3 regions of the Burkholderia pseudomultivorans genome follow, and region 3 is predicted to be linked to each of the others. Evidence: predicted binding sites of a transcription regulator. Region 3 holds the regulator's gene; each other region holds the start of a gene.
What was found. Region 3 encodes FliA, which starts transcription of late flagellar genes. Its sites were predicted from a motif close to CTAAAGTTTNNNNNNNNNNNGCCGNTA; they were not measured.

Region 1 (5,930 bases), 380 kb from region 3:
GCGTTCGTCAGCTGCGCGGCGGACGATCTCGGCCATCTGCTGAACAGCCGCGGCTATCACATCCCGAACGCGTCGTCGCACCTGGGCTACCTGTTCGTGGTCGGCGAGCAGGTCGCGCTGTTCCTGCCGGAAGGCTGCGACCGCTGTCCGGTCGAACTCGCGTCGTATCCGGCGCTGCAGGTGATCCGGCGCGACTTCGACGCGCTCGCGCGCTTTCTCGCGCAGTTCGCGGTCGGGCGCGTCTGCTACGGCTTCGAGTCGGTCAACTGCGCGCTTGTCGATACGGTGCGCCGCGTGTGGCCGCACGCGCCGCACGTCGATTGCAACCCGGTCGAGGCGATGCGCGCGGCCAAGACGCCGGCCGCGCTCGACCGGTTTCGCGAGGCGTTCGCGCGCAGCTCCGCGGCGATCGCCGAGACGATGCGCTGGGCGAAGGCGGGCGAGCCCGGGCGGCGGCATTCCGAATACGATCTGGCGCGCGCGATCAGCGATGCTTACGGCGCGCGCGGCGCGGTGGCGCTGACGTTTCCGTCGGTCGCGGCGAACGGCGCGAACAGCGCGTCCGCGCATTACACGGCGGCCAGCGCCGACGTCGCGCTGAGCGAAGGCGAACTCGTGCTGCTCGACAGCGGCGCGTACTACGAGGCCGGCTTCGCGACGGACTGCACGCGGGTCGTATTGCGTCGCACGCGCGCGGAAACGGTCGCCCGGCCGTGGCAGCGCGAGATCTACACGGTCGCGCTGAAGGCCTGCATCAAGGGGCTCGTCGCGCAGTTCCCGAAGGACGCGACCGGCGCGGACGTCGACGCGGCGGTGCGGCAGGTGTGCCGCGACCACGGCCACGATTACGGACACGGCACCGGACACGGCGTCGGCATCCACGTGCACGATGGCGGCGTGCGGTTCGCGCCGGGCGCGCGGTACGGGCTGGTGCCCAATGCGGTGGTCTCGGTCGAGCCGGGCATCTACCTGCCGGGCAAGGGCGGCGTGCGGATCGAGAACATCGTGATCATCCGCCCGAGCGAGCAGGATCCCGACAAGGTCCGTTTCGAGAACATCGTCACGGTCGGCTACGACTGGGATCTGATCGACCTCGATCTGCTGACCGACGACGAGCGCGACTACCTGCGCGATTACGAGCGGCTGTGCGTCGCGCGCGGCACGCAGGTGACGGCGTGTCCGCTGCTGTAGGTGTGTTCGCCGGCGAAGGCGGGCGGGGGGCCGGCCGCGCGTCTGCGCAGGCCGCATGGGTGAAACAGTCGGGTAAAGGGAAGGAGAAAACGGACGCGCACGGCGGCGCGCCTTGCGGGCGTCAGCGCATCAGCGCCGACACGCGGCCGTCGGGCCCGTAGACGCCGGCCGGCGCGGGCGTCGAGCGCAGCACCGCGAGCGCGCGCTCGTTGTAGTCCATCCGGATCCGGATCAGCATCCCGTTGTTCGCATTGGCGCGGCGCGCCCGTTCGGCGGCCTGCTGCAGCAGCTGCCAGCGGCCGGCGAGACGCGCGTCGCGCTCGGCGGCCTGGTCCATCCCTTTCTTGCCGGCCGAAAAGCCGAGCGCCGACAACTGCGCATCGCGCGTGCGTTCGAGCTGCGCGAGCCGGTCGAGCAGCGCGCTTTTCTTCTCGACGATGCCGGGCAGCATCGCGAGCGGTTCGGCCGTCGTCAGCGCCTTTTCCTCATACGCAAGCAGCGACGCGAACGCTTCGACCGTCGCGTGTTCGTCGTTGACCGTGGCCAGCAGCTCTTCTCTCATTGCGTGATGCTCGTCGCGCCGGCGCGCGTCCGAGGCACGCGCACCGGCAAACCGGGGGACCGGCGCGAGCCGGCTCAGTTGCCCTGCGGGCGCTGCTGCTGCAGCAGCTCGCGGGCGGTATTCAGCACGCCGTCGGCGATCCGGTTCGGATCGATCGTCAGCGTGCCGTTGTTCAGTGCGTCCTTGATCGACTGGACGAGCGCCGTGTCGATGTCCGCGTCGCCGGATGCCGACTGCGCGCGCAGCTGGCCGGACAGACCGGACAGGTTCACGGTCGCGTCGCCGCCGGTCGATCCTGCGTCGGCCGTCTGCGCAGCCGTCGACGAGGCCGCGCCGGCTTGCGGGCGGGCCGCGCCGTTGCCGCTGCTGGCCGGTGCGACGGGGCTCGGGTTCGGAGTGGAATCGATTTTCACGATGAGGTTCCTGTACGGTTTGACCCAGATAACGGCAGGTCCGGGCCGAACTTTAGCACCGTGTCTTCAAAATTCTCCGAATAAACAATCTTTTACACTCTTACAGCGGGATCTCCACCGTCCCCGCGTCCTTGACGATCGCGGTCACGATCTGGCCCGCCGCCATCCTGACCCGCACCGACTGGCCGGGCGCCGCGTTCGCGAGCGCGCTGCCCTCGGCCGAGATCGTGAAACCGGGGCCGGCCGCGACGACGCGCACCGTCTGTCCGGCCGACACCGACGCCGCGCTCTTCAGCATGTCCTGGCGCAGCGGCAGCCCGGCCGCGATGCGCGCGAGCGCGGTCGCGCCGACCGCCTGCGCGGGATCGGTGATCACGGCCAGCGGCAGCACCGTCAGGTCGCCGTCGCGCGCGACGAGGTCGGCCGCGCTCAGCGGCTCGCCGGGCGCAATCTGCCGCGCGGCGACATAGTAGGTGGCCTGCACCGCGACTTTTGCCTGCAGATAGACGGTCCACGGCCGCTCGCCCGCGCAGCGCACGCCGACCGTCGTGCGGCCCCACAGGCGCGCACCGGTCGGCAGGAACGGCTCGAGCGTCGTGCAGGCGGCGAGCCCGCGCGGAAACGCGGGCGCGACCGTCGCGGTGGTCTTGCCGGGCAGGCCGGCGATCTGCTGCTGCAGGAACGCGAGCGCCACGCGGCGAATCGAGTCGGGATCCTGCCGGGCGGGGGCGGTGTCGGGTTGCGCGGCGGCGGACGTCGGCGCGGCAGCGGCTGACACGGCAGCGGCGGCGGCCGCCGGGCGCGGGGCCGGCGCGGCGGCGCGCGGCGGCACCGGGCGTGCCGCGATCGCCGGCGGCTGCGGCGTCCGCGCGGCGTTCGACGCGGCATCGGCCGCGCCGGCGACGACCGTGACGATGCCGCCCGGGTCGGCGGCGCGCGCCGCGCCATAGCCGGTGCCGGCGGTGTTCGTGCGTGCGCCTGCGTAGGCATTCGCTGCCGGGCGTGCGGCGGGAACGGGCGCACCGGGCGCTGCGCCGCCCGGATCGGCGGCCGGCAGCCCGCTTCGCATCGCGGCGGGATAAGTCGCGGGCGGATTCGACGTGCTTTCCGGCGGAACCGACGCCGCGTTCATCGGCGGCATCGCGGCGCCCGCCGGCGCGGCATTCATCGCGGCCGCCGCACTCGCCCGGCCCGCATTGCCGCCCGCCAGGCCGCCGCTTGCCGCGGCCGCAGTCGCGAGCGCGTGCTCGGCCGTCTCGCCGCGTCCGGGGATCACGATCATCCCGTCGTCCGCGCGCGCCGCCGGCGCCGCGATCCACAGCGCCGCCGCGAGCGCCAACGCACGCCGGACGTGCGTCCGCCGTCCGTTTCTGTCGCCCCGTGCGCAGCCTGTCATCGCCGTGTCCTCGATCCGTTGATCCCGAATTGCATTCTAGGGAGCGGGGCGGTCGCGCAAACGATGAATAGAGGGGGGCTTTGCCGCGTTATTCGCCCGATTGCCGGTTGCGCGCGACGCCTACCATCGCTGTCATGGAAAAAAGCCTCCCGGGCCGCCGTGCGGCGCGGGGGGCGTGCAGCGCTTCATCCGGAGGGACGCACACATGCTGGACAAACTCGATGCCGAATTCGCGTTCGGCCGACAGGCGCTCGACGTGCGCGCGTATCGGCAGGAACTGCTGTCGTCGAACATCGCGAACGCCGACACGCCCGGCTATCAGGCCCGCGACGTCGATTTCGCGTCGGCGCTCGCGCGTTCGCTGAAGCAGGTGAACGGCGGCCTCGCGCCGAGCAACGCCGCGCAGCTGCCGATGACGCAGCCGGCCGGCGTGACGAGCGGCATGACGATGGCGTCGACCGCGGCGGGCCACATGACCGGCACCGCGAAGCTGATCCCGACCGGCGGCCCGGCCGACGACTACGGCCGCGCGCAGTACCGGATGCCGCTGCAGCCGTCGCTCGACGGCAACACGGTCGATCTCGACGTCGAGCGCGTGCAGTTCGCCAACAACGCGCTGCACTACGAGACCGGGATGACCGTGATGACCCAGCAGATCAAGGCGATGATCGCCGCGATCACGACGAACTCGTAAGCGCGCGCCGCTTCCGAACCCGAGCACAAGGAGCCTCCATGCCCTCGTTGATGAACATCTTCGGCGTCGCCGGCTCGGCGCTGTCCGCGCAGTCGCAGCGCCTGAACGTCACCGCGTCGAACCTCGCGAACGCCGACAGCGCGACCGGCCCCGACGGCAAGCCGTACAAGGCCAAGCAGGTCGTGTTCGCGACCGATCCGATCGGCGGCGCGCGCACCGCGTCCGGCCAGGGCGTCGGCGGCGTGCGCGTGACGAAGGTGGTCGACGATCCGTCGCCGATGAAGTCGACCTACGACCCGGCGAACCCGGCCGCCGACGCGAACGGCTACGTGCAGATGCCGAACGTCGATCCGGTGCAGGAAATGGTGAACATGATCTCGGCGTCGCGCTCTTACCAGGCCAACGTCGAGACGCTGAACACCGCGAAGCAATTGATGCTGAAGACGCTGACGATCGGCTCGTGAGCCGCGCGCACGCGGACCGCCAGCCAGCGCCGACAGACCCGGCAGTTACGACAGATCCGATACAGGGCCAGACAGCATGACCTCCTCCAGCACGACGATCGGCAGCAGCGGCACGAACGTGTCGACCCTGCCGACCGACACGATGAACACCAACAACGTGTCGACGACCGGCACGTCGGCGAGCGACCTGCAGGCGACGTTCCTGAAGCTGCTCGTCACGCAACTGCAGAACCAGGATCCGACCAGCCCGGTCGACAGCTCGCAGATGACCTCGCAGCTCGCGCAGATCAATACGGTGAGCGGCATCGCGCAGCTCAACACGTCGCTGACCTCGCTGTCGACGCAGCTCGCCGCCGGGCAGCAGACGCAGGCCGCGCTGCTGATCGGCTCGAACGTGCTGGCGCCGGGCAACACCGTCGCGGTGAAGAGCGGCGCGGCGTCGCCGTTCGGCGTGTCGCTGACGAGCAGCGTGTCGAACCTGACGATCACCGTGAAGAACAGCGCGGGCGCCGTCGTCAACACGATCAACGCGGGCCAGCAGTCGGCCGGCACCGTGCCGTTCAACTGGACGCCGACCGATGCGGCCGGCAATGCGCTGCCGGACGGCCAGTACACGATCAGCGCGCAGTACACCGGCAGCGACGGCAAGACCTATGCGCCGACCGTGCTCGCGGCCGCGCAGGTGCAAAGCGTCATCAAGCAGTCGGACGGCACGCCGGGGCTCGTGCTGTCGAACGGCTCGACCGTCGGGCTCACGCAGGTCGCGTCGATCTTCCCGAACACCGCGTCGTCGTCGTCTTCGTCCTCGTCCGGCAACACCACCACCAACTGATCCAGCTTCCTCGAAACGGAGACCGAAATGGGTTATGAACAGGGTCTGAGCGGCCTCGCCGGCGCATCGAACGCGCTCGACGTGATCGGCAACAACATCGCGAACGCGAACACGGTCGGCTTCAAGTCGAGCACCGCGCAGTTCTCGGACATGTACGCGAACTCGATCGCGACGTCCGTCAACACGCAGATCGGCATCGGCACGACGCTCGCGTCGGTGCAGCAGCAGTTCGGGCAGGGCGCGATCAACGCGACCAGCTCGTCGCTCGACGTCGCGATCAACGGCAACGGCTTCTTCCAGATGTCGAACAACGGCGCGATGACGTATACGCGCGACGGCACGTTCCAGCGCGACAAGAACGGCTATATCGTCAACGCG
Region 2 (5,930 bases), 390 kb from region 3:
GCTGGCGTGCTGAGCGCGAGCCGCAGCGTCGAGGGTTTCGCGCACGGGCTGCAGAAGGCAGGCTATGCGACCGACCCGAACTACGCGAAGAAGCTGATCTCGATCATGCAGCAGATCGGCTGACGGGCCGGCCGCCGGCGGCCGGCTGCCGGCTGCCCGTCGCCCGACCCTCCGGACCGCGCCCGGCCGCCCGCCGCGCGCGGTTTCAACGTTTGCGCGAAAAAAATCGGCAAATCGTTCTAAACTTTCGGTCAGCACTGCCGCTAAGTGTGAGAGACCTGTGACCGGGCCCGCTTTCTGGCCCGGTTTTACCGCGCACCGGTTGCCCGTGCGCCCACGACAAGAAAGACCGGCTAGCCATGAATATCGAAACGTCGACGGATCCGAGCCTGGATGCAGGCCATTCCGGCCCCGACTTTGCCCGCCGCAATCCGCTGGAGATCGGCGTGCAGTTGCGCAACCTCGTGAACCGCGGCGATTTCCTGACCGTCCAGTATCCGGGCGGCCAGCTCGTCACGCGGCTGCTCGAGGTCGATGTCGGCGCGCGCACGTTCACGTTCGACTGGGGCGCGCTGGCCGAGCAGAACGCCGGCATCCTCGCCGCGTCGCACTGCACGTTCTCGGCCGCGCCGGAAGGCGTGCGCGTCGAATTCTCGACCGGCACGCCGCGCGAGACGCGCTACGAGGGGCTGCCCGCGTTCGTCGCCGATTTCCCCGACGTGCTGGTCTGCATCCAGCGCCGCGAATATTTCCGCGTCGACGCGCCGGTCGTCGATCCGTATCTGTGCCGCGGCACGCTGCCGAGCGGCGAAAGCTTCGTGTTCGAGGTGCACAACCTGTCGCTCGGCGGCGTCGGGCTGCGCACGGCCGACGAGCGCGTCGAGACGCTGGAGGTCGGCACGCAGCTGCCCGGTGCCGAGCTCGAGCTGAACGGCCATGGCAAGCTGTCGCTCGATCTGCAGCTCGTGTCGCAGCGCTCGACGCAGATGCCCAACGGCTCGCGGCGCTACCAGCTCGGCTTTCGCTTCCTGTCGCTGCCGGGCAGCGCGGAGAACACGCTGCAGCGGCTGATCACGCAACTCGAGATGAAGCGCCGCTCGCTCGCGCGGGCCTGACGCCGCCGTGGGCGCGCCGTCGCGCGCGCCCGCCGCCCGCAGTTTCGACGCACGATGCGCATCGACGCGCGTCGGTGCGTCGTATGCGCATTTTTCCCTCAATTTTTCCGATCCGCGGCCGTTATACCGGGAGTCACGCAACCCGGCGGCCGCAGCGCGGCCGGCTCATCAGGATCGCGCATGTCCAACACACTCATGAACCTCGGCGTCAGCGGCCTGAATGCCGCACTCTGGGGCCTCACGACGACCGGCCAGAACATCAGCAACGCCGCGACGCCGGGCTATTCGGTCGAGCGGCCCGTCTATGCCGAGGCGAGCGGCCAGTACACGAGCAGCGGCTACATGCCGCAAGGCGTCAACACCGTCACCGTGCAGCGGCAGTACAGCCAGTACCTGAGCGACCAGCTGAACACCGCGCAGACGCAGGGCGGCGCGCTGTCGACCTGGTATTCGCTCGTCGCGCAGCTGAACAACTACGTCGGCAGCCCGACGGCCGGGATCTCGACCGCGATCACGAACTATTTCACCGGGCTGCAGAACGTCGCGAACAACGCCGCCGACACCTCGGTGCGGCAGACCGCGATGAGCAATGCGCAGACGCTGGCCGACCAGATCACGGCGGCCGGCCAGCAGTACGACGCGCTGCGCCAGAGCGTGAATACGCAGCTGACGAGCACCGTGTCGCAGATCAACGCGTACACCGCGCAGATCGCGCAGCTGAACCAGCAGATCGCCGCGGCGAGCAGCCAGGGCCAGCCGCCGAACCAGCTGATGGACCAGCGCGACCTCGCGGTGTCGAACCTGTCGGGCCTCGCGGGCGTGCAGGTGGTGCGCAACAGCGACGGCTACAGCGTGTTCCTCGCGGGCGGCCAGCCGCTCGTCGTCGCCGACAAGAGCTACCAACTCGCGGCCGTCACGTCGCCGTCCGATCCGAGCGAGCTGACCGTCGTGTCGCAGGGGATCGCCGGCGCGAACCCGCCGGGCCAGAACCAGTACCTGTCCGACGCGTCGCTGTCGGGCGGCACGCTCGGCGGCCTGCTCGCGTTCCGCAGCCAGACGCTCGACCCCGCGCAGGCGCAGCTCGGCGCGATCGCGACGAGCTTCGCCGCGCAGGTCAACGCGCAGAACGCGCTCGGCATCGACCTGTCGGGCAACGTCGGCGGCAAGCTGTTCGCGGTCGGCGCGCCGACGGTCTACGCGAACCAGCAGAACAAGGGCGACGCGGCGCTGTCCGTGTCGTTCACCGACGCGTCGCAGCCGACCACGGGCGACTACACGCTGTCGTACGACGGCACCCAGTACACGCTGACCGATCGCGCGAGCGGCTCGGTGGTCGGCACCTCGAAGTCGATGCCGGCTTCGATCGGCGGCCTCGACTTCTCGTTCTCGTCGGGCGCGATGAGCGCCGGCGACCAGTTCACGGTGCTGCCCACGCGCGGTGCGCTCGACGGCTTCGGCCTCGCGACCTCGAACGGCTCGGCGATCGCGGCCGCGTCGCCGGTCGTGTCGTCGGCCGTATCGACGAATGCCGGCACCGCCACCATCACGCAGGGCGCGGTGAGCGCCGGCTACCAGGCGCCGTCGACCACGCTGACCTACGACGCGGCGTCGAAGTCGCTGTCGGGCTTCCCGGCCGGCACGACCGTGACGATCGCCGGCACGCCGCCGCAGCAGGTGACGATCACCGACCCGTCGACGCCGGTGCCGTACGACCCGTCGGTCGGCGCGACGCTGACGATGTCGGGCACCGCGCCGGGCGCGATCAACGGCGTGACGGTGTCGCTGTCGGGCGCGCCGGCCGACGGCGACCAGTTCAAGATCGGCCCGTACGCCGGCGGCACCAACGACGGCACCAACGCACTCGCATTGTCGAAGCTCGTCAGCGCGAAGTCGTTCGGCAACGGCACGGTCACGCTGACGGGCGCCTACGCGAGCTACGTGAACAACATCGGCAACGCGGCGAGCCAGCTGAAGTCGTCGAGCGCCGCGCAGACCGCGCTGGTCGGCCAGATCACCGCGTCGCAGCAGTCGGTGTCGGGCGTGAACCAGAACGAGGAAGCGGCCAACCTGATGCAGTACCAGCAGCTCTACCAGGCGAACGCGAAGGTGATCCAGACGGCGGCGACGCTGTTCCAGACCGTGCTCGGCCTGTTCAACTGATTCCGGGGATCGAAGCGATGCGGATTTCCACTGCCCAGTTCTACCAGCTCAACGTCGCGCAGATGAGCGACCAGCAGGCGCAGCTCGCGCAGCTCTACCAGCAGATCTCGAGCGGCGTGAGCCTGTCGACGCCGGCCGACAACCCGCTCGGCGCTGCGCAGGCCGTGCAGTTGTCGATGACCTCGGCGACGCTGTCGCAGTACGCGACGAACCAGAACGTCGCGCTGTCGTCGCTGCAGAAGGAGGACCAGACGCTGACGACCGTCAACAACCTGCTGAACACGATCCACTCGAGCGTGATGCAGGCCGGCGACGGCTCGCTGTCCGACAGCGACCGCTCGGCGATCGCGACGCAGCTGCAGGGCTATCGCGACCAGCTGATGACGCTCGCGAACACGACCGACGGCGCGGGCAACTACCTGTTTGCCGGTTACCAGTCGACCACGGCGCCGTTCTCGAACAGCACGGGCGGCGGCGCGATCTACAGCGGCGACCGCGGCGCGCGCCAGGTGCAGATCGCCGACACGCGCACGATCGCGCAGGGCGACGACGGCGCGAGCGTGTTCATGTCGGTGCCGATGCTCGGCAGCCAGCCGGTGCCGGCCGCCGGCGCGCGCAACCTGGGCACGGGCACGATCGGCGCGGTGTCGATCACGGACCCGTCGGCCGCGACCAACACGCACCAGTTCACGATCACGTTCGGCGGCACGTCGGACGCGCCGACCTACACGGTGACCGACAACACCGCCACGCCGGCGACCACGACGGATCCGCAGCCGTACGAGGCGGGCACGGCGATCGCGCTCGGCAACGGGCTGACGGTGCCGGTGTCGGGCACGCCGGCGTCGGGCGACACGTTCTCGGTCACGCCCGCGCCGCAGGCCGGCACCGACGTGTTCGCGACGCTCGACACGATGATCGCCGCGCTGAAGGTGCCGGTCGGCAACGACACGGCCGCGGCCGCCGCGCTCGCGAACACGATGACGACCGGCACGACCAAGCTCGACAACACGATGACGAACATCCTCACCGTGCAGGCGTCGGTCGGCGGCCGCGAGCAGGAAATCCAGGCGATGCAGGCCGTGAACCAGACCAATACGCTGCAGGTCACGAGCAACCTCGCGGACGTGACGAGCACCAATATGGTGACGACGATCAGCCAGTTCCTGCAGATGCAGAACGCGCTCACCGGCGCGCAGAAGGCCTACGCGCAGCTGCAGAACCTGTCGTTGTTCCAGTACATCAACCCGTGATGCAGCGTGTGCCGCTTTCGATGTGAGCGCCCGCTTACATCGACAGCGCGACAAAAAAAACCGCCCGGGCGCAACGCCCGGACGGTGGAGGGAGCAACTGGACAACGCCGCCGCGCCCTGGCGCGCTGCGGTTCACGTACTGTAGGCGGCGCGGCGTGCGCTGTGAATCAGACGAATTCGAAAATGCAGGGCCGGTGCGTCGAACCGCCGGCGGTCCGCGCCGCGCTTGCCAGCCCCATTGCCGCTCCGTAAACTCGCGCCAGATTCCAGACCGGCGCACCGTTCGCAGCCGGCGACCGACAGGAGCCCTTTTCCCCATGTCCGATTCCTATTTCCCGCGCTGGCGGGTGCAATCGACCGGCGCGGCCGCGCGCGTGGTCGGCCCCGACGAGCGCCTGGCGTGGCCGCAGATGGTCGCGATGGGCGTGCAGCACGTCGTCGCGATGTTCGGCTCGACGGTGCTCGCGCCGCTGCTGATGGGCTTCGACCCGAACCTGTGCATCTTCATGTCGGGCATCGGCACGCTGCTGTTCTTCGTGCTGGTGGGCGGCCGCGTGCCGAGCTACCTCGGCTCGAGCTTCGCGTTCATCGGCCTGGTGATCGCGGTGACGGGCTACGGCGGCAGCGGCCCGAACCCGAACATTCCGGTCGCGCTCGGCGGGATCGTCGCGTGCGGCGTCGTGTACGTGGCGCTCGGCGCGCTGGTGTCGGCGATCGGCACGCGCTGGATCGAGGCGCTGATGCCGCCCGTCGTCACCGGCGCGGTGGTCGCGGTGATCGGGCTGAACCTCGCGCCGATCGCGGTCAAGGGCGTCTCTGCGTCGACCTTCGACTCGGTGATGGCGCTCGTCACGGTGCTGTGCGTCGGCGGCGTCGCGGTGTTCGCGCGCGGCATGGTGCAGCGCCTGCTGATCCTGGTCGGGCTCGCGATCGCCTACGCGATCTACGCGATCGCGACCAACGGCATGGGGCTCGGCAAGCCGGTCGACTTCTCGATCGTCGCGCATGCGGCGTGGTTCGGGATGCCGGCCTTCACCGCGCCGGTGTTCGATCCGCACGCCATGCTGATGCTGGCGCCGGTCGCGGTGATCCTCGTCGCCGAGAACCTCGGCCACATCAAGGCCGTCAGCGCGATGACGGGCACCAACCTCGACCGCTACGTCGGCCGCGCGTTCATCGGCGACGGGCTCGCGACGATCGTGTCGGGCAGCGTCGGCGGCACGGGCGTCACCACCTATTCGGAGAACATCGGCGTGATGGCCGTCACGCGGATCTATTCGACGCTGGTGTTCGCGGTGGCCGCGCTGATCGCGATCGTGCTCGGCTTCTCGCCGAAGTTCGGCGCGGTGATCCAGACGATTCCGGGCCCGGTGCTCGGCGGCGTGTCGATCGTCGTGTTCGG
Region 3 (5,930 bases):
GATGATCATCAACTTCATGGTGATCACCAAGGGCGCGGGGCGCATCGCCGAAGTGTCCGCGCGCTTCACGCTCGACGCGATGCCCGGCAAGCAGATGGCGATCGACGCCGACCTGAACGCGGGCCTGATCAACGAGGAGCAGGCGAGAAAGCGCCGCCAGGCCGTCGCGCAGGAGGCCGAGTTCTACGGCTCGATGGACGGCGCGTCGAAGTTCGTGCGCGGCGACGCGATCGCGGGCCTGATCATCATGGCGATCAACGTGATCGGCGGGCTGATCGTCGGGATGATCCAGCACGACATGAGCTTCGCGGCGGCGGGCACCAACTACACGCTGCTGACGATCGGCGACGGCCTCGTCGCGCAGATCCCGTCGCTCGTGATCTCGACCGCCGCCGGCGTGATCGTGTCGCGCGTCGCGACCGACGAGGACATCGGCACGCAGATCACCGGCCAGCTGTTTACCAACCCGCGCGTGCTGACCATCACCGGCGCGATCATCGTGCTGATGGGGCTGATCCCCGGCATGCCGCACTTCGCGTTCCTGCTGCTCGGCGGCGGCGCGATCTGGCTGGCCCGCACGCAGACGAAGCGCGCGGCGGCCCGCAAGGCGGCCGGCGACGTGACCGAGATCGCGCCGCCCGCCGCGCTGTCGGCCGACAGCCACGAGGCGACCTGGGACGACGTGCAGCTGATCGACCCGCTCGGCCTCGAAGTCGGCTACCGGCTGATTCCGCTGGTCGACAAGAACAGCGACGGCGAACTGCTGAAGCGCATCAAGAGCATCCGCAAGAAGTTCGCGCAGGAAATCGGCTTCCTGCCGCCCGTGATCCATATCCGCGACAACCTCGAACTGCGGCCCAACGCGTACCGCATCGCGCTGAAGGGCGTCGAGATCGGCACCGGCGAAGTGTTCCCGGGCCAGTGGCTCGCGATCAATCCCGGCCAGGTCACGGCTGCGCTGCCGGGCGCCGTCACGCAGGACCCGGCGTTCGGGCTGCCCGCCGTGTGGATCGACGTCGCGATGCGCGAGCAGGCGCAGGTGTACGGCTACACGGTGGTCGACGCGAGCACGGTCGTCGCGACGCACCTGAATCATCTGGTCGTCCAGCATGCGGCCGAGCTGCTCGGCCGCCAGGAAGTGCAGGCGCTCGTCGAGCGCACCGGCAAGGACGCGCCGTCGCTCGTCGAGGATCTCGTGCCGAAGACGATCTCGCTGACGACGCTGCAGAAGGTGCTGCAGAACCTGCTCGAGGAAGGCGTGCCGATCCGCGACATGCGCACGATCCTCGAGGCCGTGTCCGAGCATGCGGGGCGCGGCGACGCCTACGAGATCACGTCCGCCGTGCGGCTCGCGCTCGGCCGCGCGATCACGCAGCAGTGGTATCCGGGCTCGGGCGAGATGCAGGTGATGGGGCTCGACGCGAATCTCGAGCGCGTGCTGTCGCAGGCGCTCGCCACCGGCGCGAACCCGGGCCTCGAGCCCGGCCTCGCGCACACGCTTCTGACCGGCACGCAACAGGCGATGCTGCGTCAACAGAATCTCGGGCTGCCGCCCGTGCTGCTCGTGCAGCACGCGTTGCGCGCGATGCTCGCGCGCTTCCTGCGCCGCAGCCTGCCGCAATTGAAAGTGCTGTCGTATGCCGAAGTGCCGGACACACGCACGATCAAGGTTGTTAACGTCATCGGGGGTTCCGCTTGAACATTCGCAAATTCACCGGCGCGACGAGCCGCGACGCGCTTCGTCTGGTGCGCGAGGCGCTCGGCGCCGACGCCGTCGTGCTGTCGAACCGCACGCTCGATGACGGCAGCGTCGAAATCGTCGCACTCGCCGACGCCGAACTGGCCGCGGTCGCGCCGCCGGCCGCCGCCGCACGACCGCGTGTCGTGCTGCGTACGCCGGAGTCCGTGCCGGCCGCCGCGGTGCCGGGCATCGTGGCGCGGCCCGCCGCGGCGCCTGCGCGGATGAGCGCCAATCCGTATGCGGCCGGCGACGGCGGGCTGCCGGACGTGTTCTCGTCCGTGTTCGGCGCGAGCGCCGACCTGACGGAGGCCGGCGCCGAAGCGGATGAGGAGGTGTCGGGCGCCGCTGCATCGGGCGTTGCCGCATCGGGCGCCGCTGCGCCGTCGAACGCCGCACCGGCATCCGCCGCATCCGCCGAACCCGCGCCGTGGCTCGTCGAGCACGCGAAGCGCCTGACGCAGCAGCGCGACGCGCTGCTCGCCCGCACGCAGCCCGCGCCGGCCGTGCCGCCGGCCGCCGCACGCGCGCCGCAGGAAGCGCCGCCGGCCGACTGGGCGCGCGACGTCGTGCGCGATGCCGAGCGCCGCATGCCGGCCGCCGCGCCGCGCGCAACGGAATCGGCCGCTTCTTCCGCCACGAAGCCGGCCGAGCGTCCGCGCCTGTCCGCCGAGGCGGCTGCGGCCGTCGCCGACGCGGTGAAGTCGGGCGTCGAGCAGATCGTCAACGACACGGTGATGAACGAGCTCGGCGCGCTGCGCGGCATGATGGAAACGCAGTTCGACCACCTGATGTGGCACGACCGCCAGCGCCGCAGCCCGGTGCACGGTGCGCTGACCCGGCATCTGTTCGCGGCCGGCTTCTCCGCGCAGCTGGTGCGGATGCTGGTCGACAACCTGCCGGCCGGCGACGGCGCGCAGAGCTTCGACGCCGCCGTCGAATGGGCGCAGTCGGTGCTCGCGGCGAACCTGCCGGTGCTCGGCAGCGAGGATGCGCTGATGGAGCGCGGCGGCGTGTTCGCGCTGATGGGGCCGACCGGCGTCGGCAAGACCACGACCACCGCGAAGCTCGCGGCGCGCTGCGTGATGCGCTTCGGCGCCAGCAAGGTCGCGCTGCTGACGACCGACAGCTACCGGATCGGCGGCCACGAGCAGCTGCGCATCTTCGGCAAGATCCTCGGCGTGCCGGTGCACGCGGTGAAGGATGCGGGCGATCTCGCGCTCGCGCTGTCCGAGCTGCGCAACAAGCACATCGTGCTGATCGACACGATCGGGATGAGCCAGCGCGACCGCGCGGTGTCCGACCAGATCGCGATGCTGCACGGCGCGAACGCGCCGGTGCAGCGCCTGCTGCTGCTCAACGCGACGAGCCACGGCGACACGCTCAACGAGGTCGTGCAGGCCTACCGCAGCGCGGGCCAGCACCCGCATGCGGCGGCGCCGGACCTGGCCGGCTGCATCCTGACGAAGCTCGACGAGGCGACCCATCTCGGCGGCGCGCTCGACACGGTGATCCGCTACAAGCTGCCCGTGCACTACGTGTCGACCGGCCAGAAGGTGCCGGAGAACCTGTACGTCGCGACGACGAAATTCCTGCTGAAAAGCGCGTTCTGTGTGCCGCGCGACGGCTCGCCCTTCGTGCCGCAAGACGAGGACATGCCGACGCTGCTTTCCGCGCTGACCGCACGTGCCACCGCCGACCTGCACGAGGTGCGTTTTGGATAAACGAATCATCGACCAGGCCGAAGGGCTGCGGCGCCTGCTGGCCGGGCGCACGTCGCGCATCGTCGCAGTGACGGGCGGGCCGGCGGGCGTCGGCTGCACCTCGACCATCGTGAACGTGGCCGCCGCGCTGGCCGCGCTCGGCAAGGACGTGCTCGTCGTCGACGAGCGCGCCGACGTGCATTCGGCATCCGCGACGCTCGCGGGCGCGTGGCTGCGCGACGGCGAACGCACGCGGGTGGCCGCCGGCTTCGGTCTGTGCGCGGCCGCGCGGTTCGCGCGCGCCGGCTACAGCGATGCGCAGCTGGGCGACTTCGTCGACGGCCAGGCCGACATCGTGCTGGTCGACGCGCAGCTCGGCGCCGACGGCACGCTGTCCGCGCTCGCGCGCGAAGCGCACGACGTGCTGGTCGTCACGCGCGTGGCCGCGCAGGCGATCACCGAGGCCTACGCGTGCATGAAGCGGCTGCATTTCGCGCACGCGATCGCGCAGTTCCGCGTGCTGACCAACCACGTCGGCAGCCCCGTCGATGCGAAGACCGCGTTCGACAACCTCGCGGGCGTCGCCAGCCGCTACCTGACGGTGTCGATCGCCGACGCGGGCTGCGTGAGCGCCGATCCGCTCGTCGAGCATGCACGCGCGCTGACGCGCACCGCGGTCGACGCGTTCCCGTCGTCGGCCGCCGCGCGCGACTACCGGCAGATCGCCGCCGACCTGCTGTACTGGCCGATGCGTCCGCGGTCGGGCGCGGGGCGCGACGTTCGCCCCGGCGCGCAACCGTCGTACCAGGCGGGCACGGCGCACGCCGTCTGAGCGCCACCGGAAGGAGAGAGCCATGATGTACAACGCTCAAGGAAAGATCTCGCAGGCCGACGTGCTCGCGCAATACGCGCCGCTGGTGCGCCGCCTCGGGCTGCAGCTCGTCGCGAAGATGCCGGCGAGCGTCGATCTCGACGACCTGATCCAGGCCGGCATGATCGGCCTGATGGATGCGGCCGGCCGCTACAAGGAAGACCAGGGCGCGCAGTTCGAGACCTATGCGACGCAGCGGATTCGTGGCGCGATGCTCGACGAGCTGCGCAGCAACGACTGGCTGCCGCGCAGCCTGCGCAAGACCTCGCGCGAGGTCGAGCACGCGGTGCACCAGGTCGAGCAGCAGCTCGGCCGCGCGGCCAGCGAAGCCGAGATCGCGCAGCACCTGAACATGCCGCTCGACGAGTACCAGGGGATGTTGCAGGACCTGCACGGCAGCCAGCTGATCTATTACGAGGATTTCGACCGCGCGGCCGACGACGAACCGTTCCTCGATCGCTATCGCGTCGATCATGCCGATCCGCTGTCGGCGCTGCTCGACGACCATCTGCGCGGCGCGCTGGTGGAAGCGATCGAGCGGCTGCCCGAGCGCGAGAAGCTGCTGATGTCGCTCTACTACGAGCGCGGGCTGAACCTGCGCGAGATCGGCGCGGTGCTCGAAGTCAGCGAGTCGCGCGTGTGCCAGCTGCACAGCCAGGCCGTCGCGCGCCTGCGCGCGCGGCTGCGCGAGCAGGCGTGGGTCGGCGCGGAGACCTGACCCTCCGATTGCGCCCGCGCGCGTCGACGCCGCGCGGGGCACGCATTCGTCGCGCCGATTTGCTACAATCCTTCCCGTTTTCCGAGGAGCGTTGCGACGGACCGTTCTGCGTCCGCCAGGCTCGGAAGGCTTCACCAGGCGCCGGCGCGGCATCGTCCGTCGGCTTCGCCTCCTGAACGGCGCTCACGTCACCAATTTCTAGAACTTTTTTAGAAAGGAGGGCGTGATGAACGCCATTATCGATTCGAAAGCTTCCCAGGATTACGTCGTCGCCGACATGGCGCTTGCCGGCTGGGGCCGCAAGGAACTGAACATCGCCGAGACCGAAATGCCGGGCCTCGTGCAGATCCGCGACGAATACAAGGCGCAGCAGCCGCTGAAGGGCGCGCGCATCGCCGGTTCGCTGCACATGACGATCCAGACGGGCGTGCTGATCGAGACGCTGAAGGCGCTCGGCGCCGACGTGCGCTGGGCCTCGTGCAACATCTTCTCGACGCAGGACCACGCCGCCGCCGCGATCGTCGAGGCCGGCACGCCGGTGTTCGCGTTCAAGGGCGAATCGCTCGACGAATACTGGGAGTTCTCGCACCGCATCTTCGAATGGCCGAACGGCGAATTCGCCAACATGATCCTCGACGACGGCGGCGATGCGACGCTGCTGCTGATCCTCGGCTCGAAGGCCGAGAAGGATCGCTCGGTGATCGCGAAGCCGACCAACGAGGAAGAAGTCGCGCTGTACAAGTCGATCGCCAAGCACCTCGACGCCGACCCGACCTGGTACTCGACGCGCCTCGCGCACATCAAGGGCGTGACCGAGGAAACCACCACCGGCGTGCACCGCCTGTACCAGATGGAAAAGGACGGCCGCCTGCCGTTCCCGGCGTTCAACGTGAACGATTC

Region 1: the regulator FliA is predicted to act here: its motif matches at 2,196-2,222, upstream of flgM (flagellar biosynthesis anti-sigma factor FlgM).
Region 2: the regulator FliA is predicted to act here: its motif matches at 1,213-1,239, upstream of flgK (flagellar hook-associated protein FlgK).

Annotation. Positions count from the first base shown of each region.
Region 1 covers NZ_CP013378.1:4,684,813-4,690,742, reverse strand. The annotation lists gene WS57_RS34000 (M24 family metallopeptidase) at 1-1,191, shown strand, start outside; gene WS57_RS33995 (flagella synthesis protein FlgN) at 1,313-1,753, opposite strand; gene flgM (flagellar biosynthesis anti-sigma factor FlgM) at 1,828-2,166, opposite strand; gene flgA (flagellar basal body P-ring formation chaperone FlgA) at 2,267-3,562, opposite strand; gene flgB (flagellar basal body rod protein FlgB) at 3,768-4,256, shown strand; gene flgC (flagellar basal body rod protein FlgC) at 4,295-4,720, shown strand; gene flgD (flagellar hook assembly protein FlgD) at 4,797-5,552, shown strand; gene flgE (flagellar hook protein FlgE) at 5,580-5,930, shown strand, end outside.
Region 2 covers NZ_CP013378.1:4,673,630-4,679,559, reverse strand. The annotation lists gene flgJ (flagellar assembly peptidoglycan hydrolase FlgJ) at 1-123, shown strand, start outside; gene WS57_RS33935 (flagellar brake protein) at 360-1,115, shown strand; gene flgK (flagellar hook-associated protein FlgK) at 1,296-3,275, shown strand; gene flgL (flagellar hook-associated protein FlgL) at 3,293-4,528, shown strand; gene WS57_RS33920 (solute carrier family 23 protein) at 4,846-5,930, shown strand, end outside.
Region 3 covers NZ_CP013378.1:212,481-218,410, forward strand. The annotation lists gene flhA (flagellar biosynthesis protein FlhA) at 1-1,699, shown strand, start outside; gene flhF (flagellar biosynthesis protein FlhF) at 1,696-3,462, shown strand; gene WS57_RS13925 (MinD/ParA family ATP-binding protein) at 3,455-4,273, shown strand; gene WS57_RS13930 (RNA polymerase sigma factor FliA) at 4,296-5,030, shown strand; S-adenosyl-L-homocysteine riboswitch at 5,108-5,222, shown strand; gene ahcY (adenosylhomocysteinase) at 5,257-5,930, shown strand, end outside.